3 regions of the Thioclava sp. JM3 genome follow, and region 3 is predicted to be linked to each of the others. Evidence: riboswitches for the same ligand, from Rfam matches in the RefSeq annotation. Region 3 holds a riboswitch; each other region holds the start of a gene.

Region 1 (4,981 bases), on a different contig from region 3:
GGCGCCATCCGATGCCGCGAGGGAGCGCTTCATCGGCACCGGTGCGGGCGGCGCATCCGGGTCGCCGATGTGCGCGAGGCGCGGATAGACTTCGCCCGGCTCTGCGCGCCCACCGGGGCGAGCGGTCGAGAGCGTCAGGTCGACGTTACGCCAGTCCTCGCCGGTGGCCTGATGGACCGAGACGAAGCGCTCCATATCCACCGCGCCCTTGTCGCGGTCCAGCCGCAGATCATAGGAGGGCTGCCACCCGGCATTGTTAACGTAAGAGGTGATCGTCAGCGTGCCCGAGCCCTGCACCTTCGCGCTGAGCATCTCTCGATCTTTCGCCGGGTTCAGCAGCGCATCGAGCGCCGCTCGCGCCTGCTTCACCGCCTCTTTCGCGGGGTCGAGCGCGGCTTCCGCGCGGCGCGCTTCCGCTTCGGCGGCGATTGCGCGTTCGGTGGCCGAGAGAATCTGATCCTCCACCATCTGCGCCAGCGCGCGCAGCTGTTCGGGCGCGGTGACCTGCGAGTCGGTGTTCTTGAGATATGTGATCTGGTCGCGCGCGGCCTGCGCCTTGGCGCGGATCACGGCCACCGCGTCTTCCTTTTCCGCAAGGGCTTCCTTTGCAGAGGCCAGCCGGTCACGCGCAGCCTTCACCGCCGCGCTTTCGGTTCCGCTGGTCGCCGGCGCGCGCCCTGAGATCAGGCTCACCGCGCCGATCTGCACACCGTCACCCGACACCCGCAGCGTCGAGATGTCGGTGCCTTCGGGAAACCCCGGAACCAGCAGGTCATGGCTGCCCTCGGGCGCCTTCACCTCCACCTGCCGCACCACCTGCGCGCCCTGCGGAAAGAGCGTCACGGCCGTGATCTTGCCCGGCGCCTCGATCGTGTCGGCCAAGGCGGGCAGGGCGGTCGCGGCCATAAGGGCCGCCGTCAGGGTAATGCGCATCGGTTCCTCCCAAATCCGTTCCGGATCGAGCCTGCGTCGCCCCGCGCGCAGTTGCAAGCCATTGAAATCCGGCGCGGGTCGTCACTGGCGGGAACTCGCCAGAGCGTCCGGGCGCGGATCAGGGGCGCGGTGCCTACTTGCCCTTGCGTCCGAAGCCCCGCGCGCTTAGGTTGCGCCCTACCTCGGGGTGCCAGCGCAAGGCTGGCTGAGATGCGATCCGCGCGAACCCGTTGAACCTGAACCGGTTAAGACCGGCGGAGGGAAGGTAGCCGGATAGTCCGGCCCCACTCCGCCCGGCAAGCCCAAGGAGTGAGGCATGAAAACCCACCTGATGCTTGCGGGAGCCCTGAGCCTGATCGCCACGATGGCGGCGGCCGAGGACAAGCCCGTGCTCACCGTCTATGCGCCTGATTATTTCACGAGCGAATGGGGCCCCGGCCCCGCGATCGAGAAGGGGTTCGAGGCGACCTGCGATTGCGATCTGAAATTCGTGGCGGGCGACGTGCTGCCGCGCATCCTGCTCGAAGGTGACAAGACCTCCGCCGATGTCGCGATCGGTCTGAACACCGACGTGACCGCGAAGGCGCGCGCCAGCGGCCTGTTCGCCCCGCATAACGAAGACACCTCCGACCTGACCATGCCGGTCAAGTGGAACGATCCGATCTTCCTGCCTTTCGACTGGTCTGAACTGGCCTTCGTCTATGACAAGACCAAGCTGAAGAACCCGCCCACGAGCTTCCAGAATCTGCTGGATGCGCCCGACGACGCCTACAAGATCGTCATCGAGGATCCGCGCAGTTCGGTCGCGGGTCTGTCGTTGTTGCTCTGGGTGAAGGACATCTATGGCGACAAGGCCGAAGAGGCGTGGACGAAAATCGCGCCCAAGGTGCTGACCGTGACGCCGGGCTGGTCGGAGGCCTACGGCATGTTCACCGATGGCGAGGCGGATATGGTACTGAGCTATGTCACCTCGCCCGCCTATCACATCATGGCCGAGGACGACGACTCCAAGGCCGCCGCGATCTTCCCCGAGGGGCATTACTTCACCCCCGAACTGGTCGCGCAGCTCAAGACCTCGAAACATCCCGAGCTGGCGCAGAAATTCATGGATTACGTGCTCAGCCCCGATTTCCAAGGCATGATCGCGACGGCGAACTGGTCCTTCCCGGCGAAACTGCCCCACGATCAGCTGCCGGAAGTGTTCCAGAAACTCCCGATGCCCGACAAGACGCTCTATCTGGGTGAGACCGAGGCCGAGAAACTGCGCGGTCCGGCGCTGGAAGAATGGCAACGCGCCTTCTCCAGATAAGAGGCACGCCCATCTGGGCGGTGCTGGCGGGTGCGGCTTTGGCCGCGCTTGTCCTTGGCACTTTGGCGGCAGTGGCGCTCCGGGCAGGCGGGCTGACCGGCTTGCGCGAAACCGATCTCGCCGCGATCCGCTTCACGCTCTGGCAGGCGGCGGCCTCGGCGCTGATCTCCTGCGCGCTGGCGGTGCCGGTCGCCCGTGCGCTGCATCGCCGCCGCTTCGCCGGGCGCGGACTGCTGATTTCGCTCCTGGGGGCTCCCTTCATCCTGCCGGTGATCGTCGCGGTCTTCGGGCTGATCGCGGTCTTCGGGCGGCGCGGGCTGGTCAATGCGGCCCTCGCCCCGCTCGGCATCGATCCGATTTCGATCTACGGCGCGCAGGGCGTCATCGTGGCCCATGTTTTCTTCAACCTGCCGCTTGCGACCCGGATGATCCTGCACGGCTGGGAGGCGATCCCGGCCGAGCGGTTTCGCCTTGCCGCGACCCTCGGCTTCGGCCCTGCGGAGGTCACGCGTCACCTCGAACGTCCGATGCTGCGCAGCGTGCTGCCCGGAGCGTTCCTTGCGATCTTCCTCGTCTGCCTGACGTCCTTCGCGGTGGCCCTGACCCTTGGCGGCGGGCCGCGCGCGACCACGGTGGAGCTGGCGATCTATCAGGCCTTCCGCTTCGATTTCGACATGGGCCGCGCGGCGAGCCTTGCGCTGGTGCAGGTCGCGATCTCGGTCGCGGCGCTGCTGATCGCGGCGCGCGCCACCCTGCCGTCGAGTTTCGGCGCGGGGCATGACCGCCGCGCCGCGCCGATCCCGCAGCTGTCCGGCGGGATAGGGCGTGCGCTCTTCGACGCGCTCGCGATCGGGCTCGCAAGCGCCTTCCTGCTGCTTCCCATCGGCACCGTTTTCGCCCGGGGCATCCCGGCGGTGGCCAACCTGCCCGAGATGGTCTGGCCCGCGACGCTGACCTCTTTGGTGATCGCGCTGCTCTCCACGGTTGTGACGCTCGCCATCGCCCTGCCGCTCGCACTGGTGGCGACCCGGCAGCGCTGGGCGGAGATCGCGGCGATGCTGCCGATGACAGCGTCGAGCCTCGTGATGGGCACCGGCGCCTTCCTGATCGCGCGGCCCTTCGTGAACCCGACGAGCCTCGCGCTGCCAATGGTGCTGCTGACCAACGCCGCGCTATCGGTGCCTTTTGCTACCCGCATCCTGATGCCCGAGATCCGCACGCTGCAGGCCGATTACGACCGGCTCGCCGCCTCGCTCGGGCTGCGCGGCATTGCCCGGCTTCGTCTGCTGACGGTTCCGCGCCTTGCCCGGCCGCTGGGGTTCTCGGCGGGGCTGGCCGCGGCCTTCTCGATGGGCGATCTGGGCGTCATCACGCTGTTCTCGGATGGCCAGACCCGCACCCTTCCGCTGGCGCTTTTCCAGCTCATGGGCTCTTATCGCTTGGATCAGGCGGCGGGCGCTGCGAGCCTGCTGCTGATCCTCACTTTCGCGCTCTTCTGGGCGCTCGACCGCGCGGGGCATTATGCTGACCCTCGATAAGCTTCTGATCGAACAGGGCGATTTCCGCCTCGAAGCCGATTTCACGATCCCGGCCGGCGCGCGGGTCGCGCTGATTGGCCCCTCGGGGGCGGGCAAGTCGACGCTGCTCTCGGTACTTGCGGGGTTTCTTGGGCCGACCCGGGGGCGGGTGCTCTGGTGCGGCGAGGACATCACCGCGGCGCCCCCCGGCGAGCGTCCGCTCTCGATCCTGTTTCAGGATCAGAACCTCTTCCCGCATCTGCGGCTGGAGACCAACCTCGCGCTTGGCTTGAACCCGAAAGGCAAGATCGACGCCACCGATCGCGCCCGGATCGAGACGGCGCTGGCGCGTGTGGGCCTTGAGGGGATGGAGAGGCGCAAACCCGGCGCACTGTCGGGCGGGCAGCAAAGCCGCGCAGGCCTGGCGCGGACGTTGCTCCGCGGTCGCCCGATCCTGCTGCTGGATGAGCCCTTCGCAGCCCTTGGTCCGGCGCTGAAATCCGAGATGCTGGCTCTGGTGGCCGAGATCGCCCGCGAACAGGGCACGACGGTCCTGATGGTCAGCCACGATCCCGAGGATGCGCGTGCGCTCTGCCCGCAGACGGTTCTGGTGGCCGAGGGCCGCGCCCATGCGCCGCAAGCGACCGGGCCGCTTCTCGACGATCCGCCGCCCGCGCTACGGGACTATCTAGGAGAGTAGGGGCTCTGCCCCTCTTCGCTGGCGCGAATTCACCCGGGGATATTTGAACAAGCCCGAAACGGTCTGCGCTTCGGGCTTGCTGGAAATATCCCGGGGGGCCGGGGGCAGCGCCCCCCCGGCCTTGGGGTCAGTAGATCACGACCGAGCGGATCGACTCGCCCGCATGCATCAGATCGAAGGCCTTGTTGATGTCTTCGAGCGGCATAGTGTGGGTGATCATCGAGTCGATCTCGATCTTGTCGTTCATGTACCATTCGACGAATTTCGGCACATCGGTGCGGCCCTTGGCGCCGCCGAAAGCGGTGCCTTTCCATGTCCGGCCCGTGACGAGCTGGAACGGGCGGGTGGAGATTTCCGCGCCCGCGGGTGCGACGCCGATGATGACCGAGACGCCCCAGCCGCGATGCGAGCACTCGAGCGCGTCGCGCATGACGTTCACGTTGCCGGTTGCGTCGAAGGAGTAATCCACGCCGCCGATCTGGTCGCGCTCGGTCTTGGTCAGGTTGATGATTTCCTGCGTGA
Region 2 (4,981 bases), on a different contig from region 3:
TGCGCCTCCTCCGCGAAATACAGCCCGCGTGCGAACCGCCCCGCGAGGGACGGCTCCATCTCGGTGATCGCCGCCTGATCGAGCGTGCGATGGCCGGAGGTGCGGCGGGCGAAGCGCGTCAGTTCCGCACTGTCGCGCGGTGGGGCGAGGACCAACGTGCCGCGCCGCGTGACCGGCGTGATCTCGGCCCACCAGTCTGCCGCGCGCGCGCCCAGCGTGACCACCGCCTCCTCGGCGCTTTCGGCTTCGCACCACGGCGCCAGCATCCCGCCCGCATAGCGCGACACACTGCCCGCCCCGATCTCCTCTGCCGCCTCGAAGACCCGCACCGCAGCCCCGGCGCGCGCCAGTTCGAGCGCCGAGGACAGCCCCGCGAGGCCGCCGCCTGCGATGGTGATCATTCGCCCGACCCCTTGAGGGGCACATAAAGCTCCCCGCCTTCGCGGAACTTGGCGGCCATGCTCTCCATCCCCTCTTTCTGCGCCTCGGCGCGGATGTCGTGCGAAATCCGCATCGAGCAGAATTTCGGCCCGCACATGGAGCAGAAATGCGCGACCTTGTGGGCCTCTTTCGGCATCGTCTCGTCGTGGAATTCCCGCGCCGTATCGGGGTCGAGCGAGAGGTTGAACTGGTCTTCCCAGCGGAACTCGAAACGCGCGCGGCTCAGCGCATCGTCGCGCCGCTGCGCGCCGGGCAGCCCCTTGGCCAGATCGGCGGCATGGGCGGCGATCTTGTAGGTGATCACGCCGGTCTTCACGTCGTCGCGGTCGGGCAGGCCCAGATGTTCCTTCGGCGTGACGTAGCACAGCATCGCGCAGCCGAACCAACCGATCATCGCCGCCCCGATCCCCGAGGTGATGTGGTCGTAACCCGGCGCGATATCCGTGGTCAGCGGACCGAGTGTGTAGAACGGCGCTTCGTGGCAGCACTCCAGCTGCTTGTCCATGTTTTCCTTGATCTTGTGCATCGCGACGTGACCGGGGCCTTCGATCATCACCTGACAGTCCTTCGCCCAAGCGATCTTCGTCAGTTCGCCCAGCGTCTCCAGCTCGGCAAATTGCGCGGCGTCATTGGCATCCGCGATCGATCCCGGACGCAGCCCGTCGCCGAGGCTGAACGAGACGTCGTAGCGGCGGCAGATGTCGCAGATCTCTTCGAAATGCTCGTAGAGGAAGCTCTCCTTGTGGTGATGCAGGCACCATTTCGCCATGATCGAGCCGCCCCGGCTGACGATCCCGGTCACGCGCTCCACCGTCATTGGCACCATGTGCAGACGCACCCCTGCATGGATCGTGAAGTAGTCGACGCCCTGCTCGGCCTGTTCGATCAGCGTGTCGCGGAAGACCTCCCATGTCAGGTCCTCGGCGATGCCGTTCACCTTCTCCAGCGCCTGATAGATCGGCACGGTCCCGATCGGCACGGGGCTGTTGCGGATGATCCATTCGCGGGTGTTGTGGATGTTGCGCCCGGTCGAGAGGTCCATCACCGTGTCGGCGCCCCAGCGGATCGCCCAGACAAGCTTGTCGACCTCTTCCTCCATCGAGGAGGTGACGGCGGAAGTGCCCATGTTGGCGTTGATCTTCACGAGGAAATTGCGCCCGATGATCATCGGTTCGGATTCCGGGTGGTTGATATTGGCCGGAATGATCGCGCGACCCGCTGCGATCTCGTCGCGCACGAAATCCGGCGTCACGTAATCAGGCAGGTTTGCACCCCAGTCCTGCCCGTCGTGCGGTCCTACGGCCTCGCGCAGCTGGTTCTCGCGGATCGCGACGAACTCCATCTCGGGCGTGATGATGCCTGCGCGGGCATAGGCCAACTGCGTCACCGCGCGGTCGCCCTTGGCCCGCGTCGGGTGCGGCTTGACTGGGAATTCCGGCGTCAGCCGCGCCCCTTGGGCAAAGCCGTTATCCTCGGGCCGGACATCGCGCCCGGTATATCGCTCGACATCGCCGCGCGCCTCGATCCATGCCCGGCGCAGCGGCGCGAGACCGGCATTGATATCGGTCGTGACCTCGGCGTCGGTGTAAGGGCCCGAACTGTCATAGACCGGCAGCGGTGCTTCCCCGGCAGTGGGGTGCATGGCGATCTCGCGCATCGGCACGCGCAGACCTTCATGCAAAGCGCCCTCGACGTAGATCTTGCGCGACGCCGGCAGCGGACCGGTGGTGATCTTGGGGTTGGGAATGTTCATCGTTTCGGTGCTCCTCAAGCATTCGATCTCAAAGGACACCAATTGAGAGACGCTTGGGAAACCAAAGGCCGAACGGCCTTTTGTCATGGCTCGCAACGAGAGAAAGACTCTTCCCGGTCTGCGCGCCTAGCTTCCTACGCCAGTATCAACTGGGTCAGGTTCAAAGGGTCGCGTCACCGGGTTTTCACCCTGTCAGCCTCTCAGTCCCCTAAGCGGGACTCCCCTGCGTGATCCTGTTGTAGGAGCGAAGTGCGAACCTGGCAAGGCGCGTCCGCGCGACATCCGGCGGTCGTGATAGGCGCGCCCGGCGTCAGCGGTTCAAAAGCGCGCCGTCCATCCCAGCGAAACCCCCATCGCGGAACGCTTCCCGGGTTCGTAGACAAGCCCCGCGCCGAGACGACCGATCCCGGCCGTGCGCGAATAGCCGAACTGAAGGTCGGGCTGAGGTGCTGCGCTTTCGATATTCACCGAGGAGGTCGTCATCACCACCTTGTCGGAGCGCGCGTTTCCGACGGCGGCCCCGACGGCGGTCGGCACGCTCATCGTCATCTTGCCCGAGGCAAGCGAGATCGGCGTCGAAATCCCGATGGAGACACGATCATCGCCGGACAGAAACCCTGTCTTGCTCAGGCCCACGGCATAGGCGTTCGAGTGCAGCCCACTGCCGGAGCGAAGCAAACCGTCTCCGGAGAAGTTCGAACTGCCATTGGCCGCGGTGAACGCGAGAGAGGTGCCGTCACCGAGGGCGACGTTCATGCCGAGCTGAACGAAGCGGGTATCGCTGGACAGGCCGCCACCGAACGCGCCGCCCACCGAGGTTCCCAGGAAGCCGCCGTCTTCATGCAGGCTGCCGACGGTCATCGAGAGCTTGCCGGTGCCAAACCGGGCACTGAGCGAGCCGGCGACGTAATGCGAGGTGATATCGCCAGCCCCGCCGCCTGCCTGCGAAATCGACGCGGACAGCCCGTCGCCGAGGCCGATTTCGTAATGCAGCGCGGATGTGGCATCGAAAGATTTCAGGTATGGCGCGGCCATCGCGGCGCTGTCGACCCAGCCTGTTCCGGCAATCGCGGAACCGTCGCCGCGCGACAGTGACAAGGTGCCGGTGCCCGCGCTCAGATTGATCGCATCCGTCCGTCCCATCGCGAAGGCTTCCGTCGCGGCTCGGGCGGCGCTGGCATCCGCGTAATCCGCCACGAAGCTGCTGGTCGGCACATGATAGCCCCGATCAAAGGCATCGGTGACGATCATTCGCTGGTTGGAGAGCGTCGCGCGCAGGGCCCCGGCGACGCCGCGGCTTGCGCTGATCGCGCTTCGGGCTGCGGGCACGGAGGGGCCGTCGAGAGAGCTGGTCGTCTCGACCTTCAGCGTCCCGGTAGGTGCCTGTGCCTGCCGCAGATTGAGCTCTCCCCAGCCATAAACCGGGTCGATGCCGACCGCGCCGAGATCGGTCGCGCTGGTCTCGAGGATCTGCACGATTTGCTGACCTGTCAGCTCGGGGAATTCGCTCTTGAGCACCGCGACCGCGCCGGTGACATAGGGCGTCGCCATGGAAGTCCCGCTCATGTAGGCGTAATCGCCGCCGAGATCGCTCGGATAGGTCGAGAGGATGTTCACGCCCGGCGCCGCGAGGCAGTAATTCATCGCCTCGCCGCAGCGGTTGGAAAAGCTCGCGATCTGATGGTTGTTGTCGACGGCCACGACGCCGAGGATCGAGCCGTCCATTTCCGGGAAGTATTCCGGCAGGCCGACCATCACGCTGGGATTGGCGCCGCCATCGTTACCCGCAGCGAACACGCTGACCATGCCCGCTTTCGCGGCTGCATCGAGCGCGTCGATCGTGGCCGACCCGAGCTGCAGACGGATCTGGTCGGCGCTCGAAAACTGGTCGATCGTAAGCGTCTTGTCCGTGCTGTCCACATAGGACCAGCTGTTGTTCATCGAGGCGGCCCCGGCCTTGACCGACCGCGTGATCGCATCCGCATAGCTGCCCGCAGGCACCGAGCCTCCGACGCCTTTCAGGATCATCAGCGTGGACCCCCAAGCGATCCCCTCGATCCCCTGCCCGTTCTGCACACCGGCGATGATCCCGGCCACGTGCGTGCCGTGCCCGTCCGTGTCGGTGACATCGGAACTGTTGTCGAAATAGCTGTAGGAGAGGGCACCATCGATATTGTCGGCGAGATCGGGATGGGTCACATCCGTCCCGGTGTCGTAGACCGACACGAGTGTGCCGAACCCGTAGGCCCCTTCAGCATAACGATACGCCGCCTCGGTCTGAGCGAGACCGCCGCTCGCGTAATATTCCTTGGTCTCGAAGCTGCTGACGCTGCCGCCGGTGCCAAGACGCGGCGCAATGCCCGGCGATGGCGGCTGTGTGTCGCTCGCGCCTGAAGAACCCGAGGAACCGCCGCCGCCCGCCCCCGCAGCCGCGGCCAGCCCCACCGCACCGAGACCCAAGAGAAGCAGCATGCTGTTGGAGCCGGTCACCGTAGTGGAATTCGCGGCGATTCCCTGCGAAGAGGTGTCGGCCGCGCCGGGCGCCGCGGGACGGTCCTGCACCAGCCCGTAGGAGACCGTCGCACGGCCCGCCAGCCGGATGCGCTCGCTGAGGTCCCGCGCATGGGCCGCGGTCACGACAAGCGACGTCAAAGCCGTCGCCGCCAGCAAATATCCGCCTTTCATCAAAAGCCCTTTCGCTGAAAATTCAGCCCGTTGAGAGGATATTCCGGTCATCTTTGCCTGCATGGGAGCTGCGTTCCTGTACGTCCCCACACGCGTCGACAG
Region 3 (4,981 bases):
CACGCCGGTCTGCATCGCCTCGTCGCCCTTGACGTTCTTGAACGTACTGCCCAGCCGAAGCGTACCCGGCAGCGTCGTCGTTTCGCCATCGGTCGTGAAGTTCATCAACTGGTTCATTTCCATGACGTAGAACAGGTTGGTCTCCGGCGAGTAGGCCGGCGGCGACCATTCCGCGCCGCCATTGGCGCCCGGCAGAATCTTAACCCCGTCCTTGGTCGGCGGCGTGAACATGTTGTCCGACATCTTCACGAGCGGGTCCGACTTGCGGATCAGATCGCCGGTTTCGCGGTTCACCACATAGAGCCAGCCGACCTTGCCGGCCTCGCCCGCAGCGGGAACGACCTTGCCGTTGGAGTCCTTGGCGTCGAAGAGCACGACATTGCTGACGGCGTCATAATCCCAGACGTCGTGCTTGACCTCCTGATAGTGCCATTTGCGCTTGCCGGTATCGGCATCGAGCGCGACGATCGAGTCGGTATAGAGGTTGTCGCCTTTGCGGCTAGAGCCGTCGAGGTCGGGGTTCGGATTGCCGGTGCTGAAGATCACCATGTTTCGCTCCGGATCGATTGCGGGGGTCGTCCAGACCATGCCGCCACCGGACTTCCACGAGTCGCCCTCGAACGTGTCGGGATCCGTCGCGTGCCAGCGCCACACTTCCTCGCCCGACTTCGCATCGATCGCGGCGACGAAGCCGCGGATCGGCCATTCGCCGCCGGAACTGCCGACGATCACCTTGCCGTCATAGATTTGCGGCGCCATCGTTTCCGAGAATCCCGCTTGCGGGTCTGCGAGATTGGTCTTCCACACCTTTTCGCCTGTCTTGGCGTCGAGCGCGAGAAGATTGGCGTCGAGCGTCGCAATGTAGACCTTCCCGTAACCCACGGCCACGCCCCGGTTTACCGGGCCGCAGCAGGTCTTGACCTGCGAGATGTCATAGGTCGTGCTCCAATACGTCTCGCCGGTTGCGGCATCGACGGCCATGACCGTCATCTCGTTATCGACCATCGGTGTCGAGATATACATCACGCCATCGACGACGATCGGCGTGGTCTCGAAGCTGGCGACCTTTCCGGTCTGCACCAAGGCAACCGGGTGCAGCTTGTCGATATTGTCCGTCGTGATCTGGTCGAGTGGCGAATAGCGCTGATTGCTGTAGCTCCGGCCATGCAGCAACCAATCGGACTTGTTGTCCTTGGCGGATCGCATCGCGTTGTCGTCGACAGCGACCTTCGCCGAAGCGGGAAGCTCCTTCATCTGTGCGCGGTTCGTGTCGCTCGTGCCCTGGATCTCGTCACTCTGCTTCGCGTGCGCAAGTGCCGGCAGGGCCGCCACGCATACGGACAGGATCAGAGGTCGGACGGCGCCTCGCGAGGTCGCGGTGAATGGTGGCAAATGTGCCATGTTCGGTCCTCCTCTCTTGAAATGATCAGCCGCGGCGGTCGGGTCAGTCGCAGGATGGCTGCGACGAGTCCGGCAACGGCTGCAGGTCCATCGCATCGATCGCTTTCTGGTCGATCGCGCTGTCCCCGGGTTTGAAACCGTTCTTGCAAAGCAGATAGGCGAATGTCTGGAGATACTGCTTGTCGGTCAGCTCGCCCGGGTCATCCTTGGGCATGTGCTTCGCGATGAAGTCGTATAGTTGCTTGCCGGTCATGCCGCTGTAATCGAGGCTGTCGGCGAATTTCTTGCCCGCCAGTGCCGGGCCTGCATCCCCCATCAGATCGCTGCCATGACAATCGGCGCAGTGCTTCTTGTACACGTCGTGGCCTGACGATGCCTGCTTGGATGTGAAAAGGGCCTGCTGGTCCGAAGAGCCCGGGTAGGCTGCGCTCGCGCAGAGGACAAGGGCGGTAACGAGGCCGGTCAGGGCCGTTCCGGAATGCGTGTCTAGACGTCTCATGCTAAAAAACCTCGCTCAATAATGCTGGGACGGAGCGGTGGGGGATATGGTTCCCCAACGGATGCAAGGGGCATTTGTTCCATTCTGCTTTGCGGGCATCAGGCAGACGGGTCTGCACCGAGCATGTTTCGGATGGGAAAGCGGATCCGAAAACGACGCCGGTATCTTCGCTCTTTCCGGCCTGCCATATGACCGCGACCAGAATGGTTCCGCCGTTCAAGGATATGCGCTGGATGCTGATCGCGGCGAAGCTGTGGGCGCCTCGTCTGACCCGGCTTGACAGGCGGCGCGAAGGCTGTCACCTCTCGGAGCGAAGCGACAGGGGCGCTCGGGCAACCGGGCTGAGACGAACCCTTAGAACCTGAACCGGATAATGCCGGCGGAGGGAGGCGCGTGAGACGGTCAGGCGCGTTCCCGCCTTTGCCCCCTCGCACTTCTCCTGATGCCCGCAGCCAAGGAGAGAGCGATGGAAGATCCCGGACAATATCTCGCGGCGATGCGGCAGACCGCGCCGCTCGTTCACAACATCACCAATTACGTCGCGATGAACGTGATGGCGAATGTTCTGCTCGCCTCCGGCGCCTCGCCCGCGATGGTGCATGCGCGCGAGGAGGCGGCCGAGTTCGCCGGACTCGCGCAGGCGCTCAGCATCAATATCGGCACGGTGTCGCCGCCCTGGGCGGAGGCGATGGCGGCGGCGGCCAAGGTCGCGAGCGCGCAGGGAACCCCGTGGGTGCTAGACCCTGTCGCGGTCGGCGCGACGGATTATCGGCGAGCGCTCGGTGCGCGGCTCGTGGAACTGCGCCCGAAGGCAATCCGCGGCAACGCGTCGGAGATCCTTGCGCTTGCGGGCGAGGCTGGCGCGGGGAAAGGGGCGGATTCCACTGAGAGTGTCGAGACCGCGGAAGGCGCCGCACGGGCCTTGGCCCGGATGAGCGGGGCCGTGGTTGCGGTGACTGGCGCGGTCGATTTTGTGACGGATGGGGAGCGCGCTGCGCGGGTCGCCAATGGCCATGCGATGATGCCGCGCGTGACCGCTTTGGGCTGTTCGCTGACCGGTCTGGTGGCTGCGTTTCTCGCGGGACAGCCTCGCTTCGAGGCGGTCGTCGCGGCGCTGGCTTATTTCGGGCTCGCCGGGGAGAGCGCCGGGGCGAGTGCCTCAGGCCCGGGAAGTTTTCAGGTCGCGTTCCTCGATGCGCTCTATGCGATCGACGCCGAGGCGCTGAGCGCCGGAGCTCGGATCGAATCCGCATGATGATCCCGTCCATCTGTTTCGTCACCGACCCGGCCGCCCCGCAGCCGGTGCTCGCGCAAGCCGTGGCCGCGGCACGGGGCGGTGCAGGCTGGGTGCAGCTGCGCGACAAGGTGCTCCCCGATGCGGAATTCGCCGCGCTGGCCCGGACGCTGGTCGAAGCGCTTGCCCCCTATGACGTGCCGCTGATCGTGAACGATAGGGTCGCGGTGGCCATCGAGATTGGGGCCGCCGGGCTGCATATCGGCCAGAGCGATGGCGACCCCGCCGCGATCCGCCGCCGGATCGGGCCCGACATGCTCCTAGGCCTCTCGATCGAGACCGAGGCGCAGATCGCCGCCGTTCCTCCCGGCATCGATTATCTCGGCGTCGGTCCGATCCATGCGACCGGCTCGAAGCCCGACCATGCCGCCCCGATCGGCCATTCAGGCTTTGCCCGGATCGTTTCGCGCACCGATCTTCCCTGCCTCGCGATCGGCGGGATCACTGCCACTGACGCGCCCGCAATCCGCGCGGCGGGCGGTGCCGGTCTCGCGGTGATTTCCGCCATCTCGCGTGCCCCTGACATGGCGCGCGCCACCCGAACCCTGCGCAACGCATGGAGCGACACATGATCCCCAATATTCTCACCATCGCGGGTTCCGACCCATCGGGCGGGGCGGGCATTCAGGCCGATATCAAGGCCATCTCCGCCAATGGTGGCTACGCGATGAGCGTGATTACCGCGCTGACCGCCCAGAACACGCGCGGCGTGCAGGCGGTGAGCCTGTGCGACACGGCGCTGATCGCAACTCAGTTGGCATCGCTGCGCGAAGACGTTCGTATCGACGCGATTAAGATCGGAATGCTGGGCGATGCCGCGATCATCGAGACTGTGGCCGAGAGGCTGCCCGGGCTCGACTGTCCGGTAGTGCTCGATCCGGTGATGGTCGCGAAAGGCGGCGATCGGCTGCTGGCAGAGGCGGCGGTGACCGCGCTGCACAGCCTGCTGCCCCGGGCCGATCTGGTCACGCCGAACCTGCCCGAGGCCGCCGATCTGCTGGGCTGCGCCGAGGCGACGCGCTTCGACGAGATGCGCGATCAGGCCCATGCGCTGCGCGAGATCGGGCCGCGTGCGGTGCTGCTGAAGGGCGGTCATCTGCAAGGCGACCAAAGCCCGGATCTGCTGGTCACGGCGCAGGAAGAGCTCCGGCTTGACGCACCGCGCATCGCGACGCGCAACACGCACGGGACGGGCTGTACCCTGTCCTCGGCGCTGGCGACATGGCTCGGGGCAGGGGTGCCGCTCGCGGAGGCCACCCAGCGGGCGAAGGCGTATCTGAGCGCGGCGATTGCGGCAGCTGATCGGCTGACTGTCGGGTCGGGGCACGGGCCGGTGAACCATTTCCACGGATTTCAGGAGAAGAAGAAATGAGCTTCGCCCAAGACCTCGCGCAGGCGACCGCGCCGCTGCGCCGCCAGATCCATGACATGCCTTTCAATCGCGAACTGGCAGAGGGAAGCCTCGATCGGGAAACCTTCCAAGGCTACATCATTCAGGACGCACATTACCTCGAAGGCTTCGCCCGCGCGCTCGCGCTGGCCGCCGCCAAAGCCCCGGATGCGCCGACCGTGGCCCAGCTTGCGGGATCGGCGGCTGGAGCGATCGCCGTCGAGCGCGAATTGCACGCGCATTACATGGGGCTGTTCGGCGTCTCGGCGGAAGATTTCGCGCGGATCGAGCCTTCGGCGGCCTGCGATCATTATGTCTCTTTTCTGCTGCGCAGCGCTGCGATCGGCGATCTTCCCGAAGCGGTGGCGGCCTTGCTGCCATGTTTCTGGATCTATCG

Evidence for each region. A riboswitch is a leader RNA that binds a small molecule or an ion and turns the genes downstream of it on or off. The one in region 3 is predicted to bind thiamine pyrophosphate.
Region 1: linked by a shared signal. The riboswitch ahead of thiB (thiamine ABC transporter substrate binding subunit) and the one ahead of thiM (hydroxyethylthiazole kinase) in region 3 are both predicted to bind thiamine pyrophosphate.
Region 2: linked by a shared signal. The riboswitch ahead of thiC (phosphomethylpyrimidine synthase ThiC) and the one ahead of thiM (hydroxyethylthiazole kinase) in region 3 are both predicted to bind thiamine pyrophosphate.

What each region holds. Positions count from the first base shown of each region.
Region 1 is NZ_NBOB01000003.1:145,049-150,029, forward strand. Features, by position in the region: gene B6V73_RS06600 (DUF4139 domain-containing protein) at 1-933, opposite strand, end outside; TPP riboswitch at 1,107-1,213, shown strand; gene thiB (thiamine ABC transporter substrate binding subunit) at 1,250-2,242, shown strand; gene B6V73_RS06610 (thiamine/thiamine pyrophosphate ABC transporter permease ThiP) at 2,218-3,780, shown strand; gene B6V73_RS06615 (ATP-binding cassette domain-containing protein) at 3,764-4,459, shown strand; gene B6V73_RS06620 (S-(hydroxymethyl)glutathione dehydrogenase/class III alcohol dehydrogenase) at 4,587-4,981, opposite strand, start outside.
Region 2 is NZ_NBOB01000011.1:46,823-51,803, reverse strand. Features, by position in the region: gene B6V73_RS17740 (FAD-dependent oxidoreductase) at 1-401, opposite strand, end outside; gene thiC (phosphomethylpyrimidine synthase ThiC) at 398-2,194, opposite strand; TPP riboswitch at 2,309-2,429, opposite strand; gene B6V73_RS17730 (S8 family peptidase) at 2,513-4,879, opposite strand.
Region 3 is NZ_NBOB01000002.1:104,938-109,918, forward strand. Features, by position in the region: gene B6V73_RS03840 (PQQ-binding-like beta-propeller repeat protein) at 1-1,401, opposite strand, end outside; gene B6V73_RS03845 (cytochrome c) at 1,445-1,900, opposite strand; TPP riboswitch at 2,211-2,305, shown strand; gene thiM (hydroxyethylthiazole kinase) at 2,367-3,155, shown strand; gene thiE (thiamine phosphate synthase) at 3,152-3,766, shown strand; gene thiD (bifunctional hydroxymethylpyrimidine kinase/phosphomethylpyrimidine kinase) at 3,763-4,566, shown strand; gene tenA (thiaminase II) at 4,563-4,981, shown strand, end outside.